DNA from 3 places in the Ensifer sp. KUDG1 genome. Region 1 is predicted to be linked to each of the others. Evidence: predicted binding sites of a transcription regulator. Region 1 holds the regulator's gene; each other region holds the start of a gene.
The links. Region 1 encodes LexA, which represses DNA repair genes until DNA is damaged. Its sites were predicted from a motif close to TGTTCNNNNTGTGTTCNG; they were not measured.

Region 1 (3,273 bases):
ACTACGAAACGTCGACGCCGCAGTTCGGGCAGAAGCAGCAGCAAGCAGGGCGGCATGGCGCCGTGGTATCTGGCCGCAGCGCTCACCCTTGGCGGCGTCATGGCCTATGACCATCGCGCCGAGTTGCGGCACTGGCCCGTGGTTTCCGATGTCGTGGCTTTTGCGTCGCGAACGGAAACGAAGCCGAAGCCTCCGCGTGCCGTTCCTGAAGCGCAGGAGCGCGTCGCGCATCAGGCGGACAGGCACAAGCCTAATCCGAAGCCCGACCCGGTCACGAAGGTCGCCCTGGCCGCACCGGTGCCGTCGGTGAATGTCGGCGTCACGCCGCCAACCCCCGTCGTGCGGCCGAATGAAGAGGTGAAGACGGCGTCCATCCGCACCGACCAGTTTTATTTCTGCGGCATTCGCAACGACAACTGCGTGATCGATGGCTCCACCTTCGTCTTTCATGGCGAGACGATCCGTGTCGCCGACGTCGATGCGCCGCGAATCCGCCAGGCAAGCTGCGACAAGGAGCGTTCGCGCGGCTTCTACGCCAAGCAGCGCCTGCGCGAGTTGCTGAACGCGGGCGACTTCAAGCTGGTTTCGGCAGGCGGGCGATCAGACGCCAAGGCCGGCGAAAAACTGCGCCTGGTTACCCGTGGCGATCAATCTCTTGGACGCGTGCTTGTCTCCGAGGGGCTCGTGCGCCCGTGGGATGGACGCCCGACGCCCTGGTGCTGAGATCAACCGGGAGCCGATCGGCGGGCATCGGCGATCGTTCTGTGGAAAGTATCTATCCAACAAATCGACGGCGCGTTTTTCAGAAAATGCCTCTTGCGGTTTTTCTGCAATCATTCTAAATCCGCGCCAACGCTTGGTTATCCGAGCTGTGAGGCCTCGTGGCGGAGTGGTGACGCAGAGGACTGCAAATCCTTGTACCCCGGTTCAATTCCGGGCGAGGCCTCCAAAAATCTCACCTCGTTTGAATTGGTTTGACGTTCTGCCTTAGGGCAGCGCGGGTCGTTTCGCGACCCCACGTCCGCGCAAGCCACGTCTCCTATGCCTCCGTCGGATCTTATCGCTTCGGTGAAATCGGTAGAGGGGGAACGATGACTCCGCTGAGATCAGCCGCATCGGTAGCGTCCGTCAACATTAAGAACGGAGGCAATGGCATCAATGAAAAAGAGACTGATCCTGACGGCGTTGGCGTGTTTTGCGGCGACCGCTATTGAGGCGCACGCTGACGACCTGGTTTTCCAGCTGAAGAACAACACCAGCGTGGTACTGACGAACTTCTATACGTCACCGGTCGGCGTCAATGAGTGGGAAGACGATGTTTTCGGTCGGCAGGTCCTGAACCCCGGCGAGAGCATGGAGATCACCATTGCCGACGGGCGGGACGTCTGCAAATACGACATGCGATTCGAATTCGAGGAGGGCTCGGCCCTCGATACGACCGAGGACACGCAGGATCTCTGCGAGCTCGGAGAATATACGATCCACGAATAGACGATCTGGATTTCACCCGAAATGGAAAGAGCCTCGCCAATTGCCTTGGCGAGGCTCTTTTTTGATCCGGTGTTCTGCCTGCAGCTCAATGGTAGCGGCGGATCAGCCCGACAAGCTTGCCCTGGATCTTCACGCGATCCGGTCCGAAGATGCGCGTCTCGTAGGCGGGGTTGGCGGCTTCGAGCGCAATCGACGCGCCCTTGCGACGGAAGCGCTTCAGCGTCGCTTCCTCGTCGTCCACGAGCGCCACGATGATGTCGCCGGGATTGGCCGAGTTGCCGTTGCGGATGATCACCGTGTCGCCATCGAAGATGCCGGCCTCGATCATCGAATCGCCCTTCACTTCAAGGGCGTAATGTTCGCCGCTGCCGATCATGTCGAGCGGCACGGTGATGTCATGGGTGTTGTTCTGGATTGCCGAGATCGGAACGCCGGCAGCGATGCGCCCCATCACCGGGACGGAAACTGACGTGCTTTCGGCAACTGGGGCGGGCTTCGGCGCGGCAGGAGCGGCCGCCGGCGGCTTTCCAAGGCTGCCTTCGATCACGCTCGGCGAGAAGCCTCTGCGCGGCTGCTGCTGGCCGGCGGCGTAGGCTTCCGGAAGCTTGATGACTTCGAGCGCGCGCGCCCGGTTCGGCAGCCGGCGAATGAAGCCGCGTTCTTCGAGCGCGGTGATCAAACGGTGGATGCCGGACTTCGACGCCAGGTCGAGCGCATCCTTCATTTCATCGAATGACGGCGGTACGCCCGACTCCTTCATGCGTTCGTGAATGAACAGAAGCAATTCCTGTTGCTTGCGGGTCAGCATGGCACGTCGCTCCAGAGGCGTGAAACAAATCAAGAACAGACACTATCTGTTCCATATGTGTTCCGCAAGTGCCTAAAATTCCGTGAATTCAGGCAATTGGCCGCTTCTGCGGGTGTCGATCGGTCACTTTTGCGGGAGCAGGGCGCCTATCGGCGACGGTGCGTGCCAAAAACGCGCCGGCAGGCACCAGTCGCGCAGCTGATTCGAGCGAATCACGGGGCTCTATGAGGAGAGATTTAGGTCGCTTGCGAGGTCGAGCAGGCGTCCTCGAACTCCTTCACCGTCTCTGCGCTGTTGTCTTCCGGAAGCACCGCGTCGGCCGCGTCGGTCGCGACGGGCGTGTCGCCGTCATAAACGAAGGACTGGATGTAGAACGCCAGCGCGCCCTTCCACACGTTGCGTCCATCGATCTGGTGGCACGGCACGGCCCGTTCGAAATCGGTCTGGAGTTCATCCACCGTCGCAGCGCTGAGCTTGACGTCAGGCATATTGGGCGATGCGACTATCGAAGCGAGAAGCAGGGCGGCAAGCACGGGGAACGTCCACTTGATGAAGGGGTGGCACTACAGGGTGGGAAACGATGTGAACCGTGCTTTCGTTCCGAAGTCCAGCAAGCATGGCGATCACTCTGCCGTGTTCAACAGCTCTTTGCCTGCAGGCTGTGTCTGATTTGCGCCAGCCGCTGCACCTCGAGTTCATCTTGACCGTTCCTCTTGCGACGGGCGAAGAACGCACCGGCACTATCGGCTCTGGGGCCGGGGGTGGGGGATGCGCAAAAATCCCTGCGAGGAAGGGGCTTCACCGTCTCGACAGGAGGTCAAAAAAAGATAACTTTGCGTGGAAAGTGGAGTAATTGCATGCGTAGATTGTCGTTGGTGGTGCTCGGTCTGTTGCTCACGGCCGGAGCGGCGTCTGCTGAAGAAGGGCGTTCGAACATCTGGAAACGGATCAACGCCTGGACGGTGGGGTCCGAT
Region 2 (3,273 bases), 770 kb from region 1:
TGACGCCCGACGATCTCAAGGCCTGGGTCTCAGCCAATGGCGAAATCCCCGAAAACGCCTGCGTCGCCATGCTGTCAGGCTGGAGCGCGCATATGGGCACGGACAAGTTCCGCAATGCCGATGGCGCCGGCAAGCTGCACTTCCCCGGCTTTCACGTCGAGGCCGCCAAATATCTGATCGAAGAGAGCAAGGCGGCCGGCATTGCCGTCGATACGCTCTCGCTCGACCACGGCCCCTCGCCCGATTTCGCCACCCATTATGCCTGGCTGCCGGAGGGCCGGTGGGGGCTGGAGGCCGCCGCCAATCTCGACAAGCTGCCGGTGAAGGGCGCAACGCTCGTCCTCGGCGCGCCGAAGCACCGCGGCGGCACCGGCGGCCCGGCCCGCGTCTTTGCGCTGGTCTAGGTCACGGACCTAAAGAGCACAACCAGGGTTTGGCTGAGGCGAGCTTAAAGGGAGCAAGGTGGTTTCCGTGTCCACGGCAACCACATGTTCCCGATCGTCGACCAACTCCGCACCGGCTGCGTCACCATGGATCACGGTGCGCCAACACGTCGCCGATCGAGGAAGGTCAACGGCGACGCCTGACGCGCCGAAGCACCCTAGCCGCCAACGACTTCACTGATCTGCACGATGGGCGCGATGTCCGTATAGTTGGCGACATCAGCGGAGATTTCGGCGCGGTGCGGACCTAACGCCTCCTGGAATGTCTCGAGGCTCGGCGCGTAGACGTGGCACGCCGCGACGAACTGTGGCGCGCTTCCAGGCTCGCGCCCCGCAAGGCCCTTGTCGATCTCGTAGCGCAGGCAGGCATCGCCGAGCCGGTCCTGGAGCAAGGGCATGTGCGTGGTGCGGTAGTAGTCGTGGTCGAACTTCGTGCCACCATCGGCCGGATAGTAGACGCTCATCTTGATCATGGTCGGGCTCCTGCCTGAACGCCGCTTCGAGCGTCCGAAGCTACTTCTAGGTCACCGACCTATAGAGCACAACCAGCTTTTGGCTGGAACACGTTTGACGAGAGAAAGGTTGTTTTCGGGCTTTTGCGGCCGCCGGGTCTTCATCGTCACGCAAAACGGCAACGCCTGTCAGGGCTCGAGCAAGGGCGTGCTGTTTACATCGGGCCCCTTCGGCTCGAACAATCAACCCTGCAACGAAATCCCCAATTGAACGCATCGGCCACGGCTCCTCAAACGCAACGCTGGCAATCGCTGCAACGTCGGCTATCGTCGTCGCATCAAGCCACCGGCCAGCCCGCGTGCCGCCACCAACGACAACAGCGAAGGAGCCCCATGAGCACCGTAACCCCGCCCTCAAATCCGGAAGCCGATCCGCGCGTCAAGGCCGTGTTCGACGACATCCGCGCCACCCGCAAGTCCGATTTCATCAACAATATGTGGCTGTGGCTCGCCTTCGATCCGGAGTTGCTGGAGCAGACCTGGCGCGACGTGAAGGCGGTGATGGCAACGCCGTCTGCGCTCGATCCGCTGGTCAAGGAGATGCTCTACATCGCCGTTTCCGTCACCAATGGCTGCGGTTACTGCGCCCACTCCCATACGGCTGCGGCAAAAGCCAAGGGCATGAGCGATGCCGAGCATGCGGACCTGCTCCGGGTGATCTCGCTTGCCGCCCGCACCAACCAGCTTGCGACCGCGCTGCAGGTGCCTGTCGATCCCGCTTTCGACAAGACGGCTGGGTGAAGCATGTCGCGCAAAAGTGTGAAGCGGTTTTGCGGCGACGACATGCGAGAAACGAAACAGGCCCAAGAATAAGCGGTCTCGAAATCGCCTGTCTTTCCACAGGCTTGGTGCGGCTGGCGCAGAAAACGGAATAAAAGAAGAACATCCTTTCTGGCCTTTCCCCACCGAATCACTACATTGAGCCGCATGATGAGTGGTTTCGACGACATTCCCTTCTTCGACGAGGAGCCGGCGCCGCGCAAGCAGCAGCCCGCCCCCGCAGGTGTTCCGGCAACTGGCGGCATTGCTGCGCGCGCCATGGCGGCGCGTGATCGTGCTCAGCCGCGCCCGGATTATCTCCAAGGCCTCAACCCGGAACAGGCCGAAGCCGTCGAGACGCTGGACGGACCCGTGCTGGTGCTCGCAGGTGCCGGCACCGGCAAGACCCGGGTCTTGACCACGCGCATCGCCCATATCCTGACGACCGGCCGCGCCTTCCCCTCGCAGATGCTCGCGGTGACCTTCACCAACAAGGCGGCGCGCGAGATGAAGGAGCGCATCGGCGTGCTCGTCGGCCATGCGGTCGAAGGCATGCCCTGGCTCGGCACCTTCCACTCGATCGGCGTCAAGCTTCTGCGCCGCCACGCCGAACTCGTCGGCCTGCGCTCCGATTTCACCATTCTCGACACCGACGACGTGGTGCGGTTGATCAAGCAGTTGATCCAGGCCGAAGGCATCGACGACAAGCGCTGGCCGGCCAAGCAGTTCGCCGGCATGATCGACGGCTGGAAGAACAAGGGCCTCGATCCCGCCCAGATCCCCGAGGGCGACGCCCGCGCCTTTGCCAACGGCAAGGGCCGCGAACTCTACGCCGCCTACCAGAACCGGCTCTTGACGCTGAACGCCTGCGACTTCGGCGACCTCTTGCTACACCCGATCCGCATCTTCCGCATGCACGCGGACGTGCTGAAGGACTATCACGACAAGTTCCGCTACATCCTCGTCGACGAGTACCAGGACACCAACACGGCCCAGTACATGTGGCTGCGCTTGCTTGCCCAGCGGCCGAAGGGCGTCCCGCAGAACGTCTGCTGTGTCGGCGACGACGACCAGTCGATCTATGGCTGGCGCGGCGCGGAAGTCGACAACATCCTGCGCTTCGAGAAGGATTTCCCGGGCGCCAAGGTGATCAAGCTCGAGCGCAACTATCGCTCGACCGAACATATCCTGGGTGCTGCCGGCCACCTGATCGCCCACAATGAAGGCCGCCTCGGCAAGACGCTTTTCACCGACCGAACCGACCCGGATGACGAGAAGGTGCAGGTGCACGCCGCCTGGGATTCGGAAGAGGAAGCCCGCGCCGTCGGCGAAGAAATCGAGCAGCTGCAGCGCAAGAGCCACAAGCTTAACGACATGGCGATCCTGGTGCGCGCTTCGTTCCAGATGCGCGAATTCGAAGACCGCTTCGTCACGCTTGGCCTCAACTACCGCGTCATCGGCGGGCCTCGTTTCTATGAGCGTCTCGAAATCCGCGATGCCATGGCCTATTTCCGCCTGGTCTGCCAACCGGCCGACGACTTGGCCTTCGAGCGCATCAT
Region 3 (3,273 bases), on a different contig from region 1:
TTCGAACAGTTTTTCGCGCGCCTGGGCCGTCAGCTTCTTGCTGTCGTCGAGTCCTGCGGGAATGGCGTCCGGATCGAGAATGACGGCGGCGGCGACCACCGGTCCAGCGAGCGGTCCACGACCGGCCTCATCCGCTCCGGCGACCGGCCAGAACCCATCGCCCCTGGCCGAAAGCTCGAAACTGAAATCGGGCGCTACGATGATATCGGGAAAAAGGGGAGAATCGGACGATCTGCGAGACATAAGTCTAGATCGCATGATCGACCGATTCTCTTCAAGCCCCCAGGTCCGAGTGCGGCGGCGGACGGGGGATTACCGGGGCCCACGGCGGGTAAGGGGGCACCGGAACTGCTATATGGTCTCAGGCGCCCGCCATCGGTCTTGCCTGGCGGGGCGGTGCGATCATCTCTCACCGTGCGCCATTACGGGTAGCGACGGTTACCGAGACATCGGAAAGCCTTCAAAGAAGCGAGAGCTGCACCCCCGTTCCAAGCGGCGGCACGAAGAGATCGTCCCGCAGTTGCCGGCGCGTCGGGTTGAAGCCGAGACGCTTGACTGCCAGGTCGAAGCGGCGGCCGATCTGCCACGCATAGGGGCCGGCGCCCTTCATGCGCTTGCCGAATTCGGCGTCATAGTCCTTGCCACCCCGCATGGAGCGGATGAGGGACATGACGTGCCGGTAGCGGTCCGGATAATTGCGCAGCAGCCAGTCGCGAAAGAGCGGGCTGACCTCGAGCGGCAACCGCAGCAGCACATAGCTTGCTTCTGTTGCTCCGGCCGTCCTTGCACCTTCGAGCACGCGCTCGATCTCGTGGTCGTTCAGCGCCGGAATGATCGGCGAAACGAGAACGCCGGCCGGGATGCCCGCTTCGGCGAGCATGCGGATCGCCTCCAGCCGCTTGCTCGGGGTCGAGGCACGCGGCTCCATCGTGCGGGCCAGCTTCCGGTCGAGCGTCGTGACGGAGATGCCGACGCGCACCAGTCCCTTTTCCGCCATCGGTGCCAGGATATCGATGTCGCGCGTGACCATCGCCGACTTGGTGACGATCATGACTGGATGGTTGGCATCCCGCAGCACCTCGAGGATCTGGCGCATGATGCGCCACTCCTTCTCGATCGGCTGATAGGGGTCGGTGTTGGTGCCGATGGCAATCGGCCTAACCTTGTAGTCCTGCCGCGCCAGCTCGCGCTCCAGAAGCCGCGGGGCGTCCGGTTTGGCAAACAGCTTCGCCTCGAAGTCGAGGCCGGCCGACAGGCCCATATAGGCGTGTGTGGGGCGGGCGAAACAATAGATGCAGCCGTGCTCGCAGCCGCGATAGGGATTGATCGAGCGGTCGAAAGAGATGTCGGGCGACTCGTTCCTGGTGATCACCGTGCGCGGCTTCTCGACCTGAACCTCGGTCTTGAAGGGCGGCAGATCCTCCAGGCTTTCCCAGCCGTCGTCGAACGTCTCGCGGCTGCGCGGTTCGAAGCGGCCGGACATGTTGATCCCGGCGCCGCGGCCGCGACGGCGATCGATATCGATCCGCAGGCCCGTTGCGCTCATCATCGCTTCGGCCACATCTGCCGTATTGGCGGGCGCAAGCGCACCCTGCCTGATCTGAGACAGCTCGGTCATTGGAATCTCCCCGGAATCAGATATTTGATCCCGTTTTGTTCTGATTATTTTCCTATCGCGAATGGAGGAACAATTCAAGAACAAAATTGGAGTTTCGAATTTACCGGTCAAGGCGCCGCTGCGGGCCGTGTCCCGGATGTAGCAATTGCCGTGCCGATGCGTTACGAGAAACCATGCTCACGATCATCATGGAAACCCGCGACAACGAGGCCGAACTGGCGCAGACGCTTGCTGTGCTGGTGGCAGGCGCCGTGGAAGGCCTGGTCAGCGATGTGATCATCCTCGATCACGGCTCGAGGGACGGTTCGTCCGACGTGGCCGATGCCGCCGGCTGCCGTTTCTGCCGGGATTGGGATCTCGCCGATGTGGTGGGCTCGGCGCGCGGCGAGTGGCTGATGTTGCTGGAGCCGGGCGCGCGCCCGATCGGCCGCTGGATCGATGAGTTGGCCGAGTACGTGTCGATGAACAAGGCACCGGCCCGTTTCTCCGGATCGAGACTACATCGCAAGCCTTTCTTCCGCCGGCTGACCGGGCGTGGAAAGCCGCTGGAGACGGGATTTCTCCTGCGCAAGAACGACGCGCTTGCGGCCGCCCGCGGCAACATGGGCCTGGATGCGATGACGAATGTCCGCTCTGTCCGCAGGCTTTCGACCGAACTCGTTCCGGCCTGGGTCGCTGTCGAAGCCAGGCGGTAACGCCGGCTCCCGCGCGAAAAAATTAAAGGTGCCAGTCCCTTAGGGGACGGCACCTCCAAGCGGCTCTCAAATGACCTTGTTTGGAAGATTTCTGTCCGGGCAGCATTCTGGCTGCCCGTCGTATCCAACATTTCATTCCGCCCGGGGGACAGAGGCGGAAGGGTCTTGCGGTGCGAGGAACGGAACGTGCGGCGGTCGTTCCTCGCTGTGTCAACGCTTGAAAACTATCGGGAGGCGAAGCGAGCGTCAGTTACTAAGGTAACAGGTCGGCCGGGCCGGAACGGTCCATGCTCTTCAGCCGCGTTTCAGGTGCTCGTCGAGTCGCGGCATGATCTCCACGAAATTGCAGGGCATGTGCCGGTAGTCGAGCTGCTGCTTGAGGATGCCGTCCCACGCATCGCGGCAGGCGCCGGGCGAACCCGGAAGGACGAAGATGAAGGTGGCGTTGGCAACGCCGCCGGTTGCGCGCGACTGGATCGTCGACGTCCCGATCTTCTCGTAGGAGATACGGTGGAAGACCTCGGAGAACCCGTCCATGCGCTTTTCGAACAGCGGTTCCAGCGCCTCGGGCGTCACGTCCCGCCCGGTGAAGCCCGTTCCACCTGTCGTGATCACCACGTCGATGGTGGGATCGAGCGTCCAGGCCTTCACCTGGTCGTAGATCTTCGTCTTGTCGTCGGGAACGATGGCGCGCGCCTCAAGGCGGTGCCCGGTGTCACGCACCCGCGCTTCCAACGTGTCGCCCGACTTGTCGTCGGCGCGCGTGCGGGTGTCTGAGACCGTAAGGATGGCGATCCCGACAGGAATGAAGGGGCGCTTTTCGTCGATGCCGGCCATGCTAATTCCCTTTGTCCACTGTCTTGCAGGCGAGAACGTACCACCCGGGGTAGGCCTCTGAAAGAGCGCGCGCTGTCGCAGCCGCGCGCGCCTCGCTGTCGAAAAGGCCGAAGCACGTGGCGC

Region 2: M2267_RS06340 (ATP-dependent helicase) is a predicted target of LexA. The motif match lies at 1,823-1,840, and genes of this name have one in related genera.
Region 3: M2267_RS03990 (PA0069 family radical SAM protein) is a predicted target of LexA. The motif match lies at 1,684-1,701, and genes of this name have one in related genera.

The regions. Positions count from the first base shown of each region.
Region 1 covers NZ_JBNDIG010000002.1:963,059-966,331, reverse strand. The annotation lists gene M2267_RS10230 (thermonuclease family protein) at 1-723, shown strand, start outside; tRNA gene M2267_RS10225 (tRNA-Cys) at 876-949, shown strand; gene M2267_RS10220 (hypothetical protein) at 1,159-1,491, shown strand; gene lexA (transcriptional repressor LexA) at 1,577-2,299, opposite strand; gene M2267_RS10210 (hypothetical protein) at 2,536-2,787, opposite strand; gene M2267_RS10205 (hypothetical protein) at 3,061-3,273, shown strand, end outside.
Region 2 covers NZ_JBNDIG010000002.1:196,235-199,507, reverse strand. The annotation lists gene M2267_RS06355 (cyclase family protein) at 1-404, shown strand, start outside; gene M2267_RS06350 (EthD family reductase) at 602-916, opposite strand; gene M2267_RS06345 (carboxymuconolactone decarboxylase family protein) at 1,289-1,696, shown strand; gene M2267_RS06340 (ATP-dependent helicase) at 1,883-3,273, shown strand, end outside.
Region 3 covers NZ_JBNDIG010000001.1:814,721-817,993, forward strand. The annotation lists gene M2267_RS03985 (ribonuclease HII) at 1-243, opposite strand, end outside; gene M2267_RS03990 (PA0069 family radical SAM protein) at 461-1,618, opposite strand; gene M2267_RS03995 (glycosyl transferase) at 1,792-2,313, shown strand; gene moaB (molybdenum cofactor biosynthesis protein B) at 2,608-3,150, opposite strand; gene M2267_RS04005 (4-(cytidine 5'-diphospho)-2-C-methyl-D-erythritol kinase) at 3,152-3,273, opposite strand, start outside.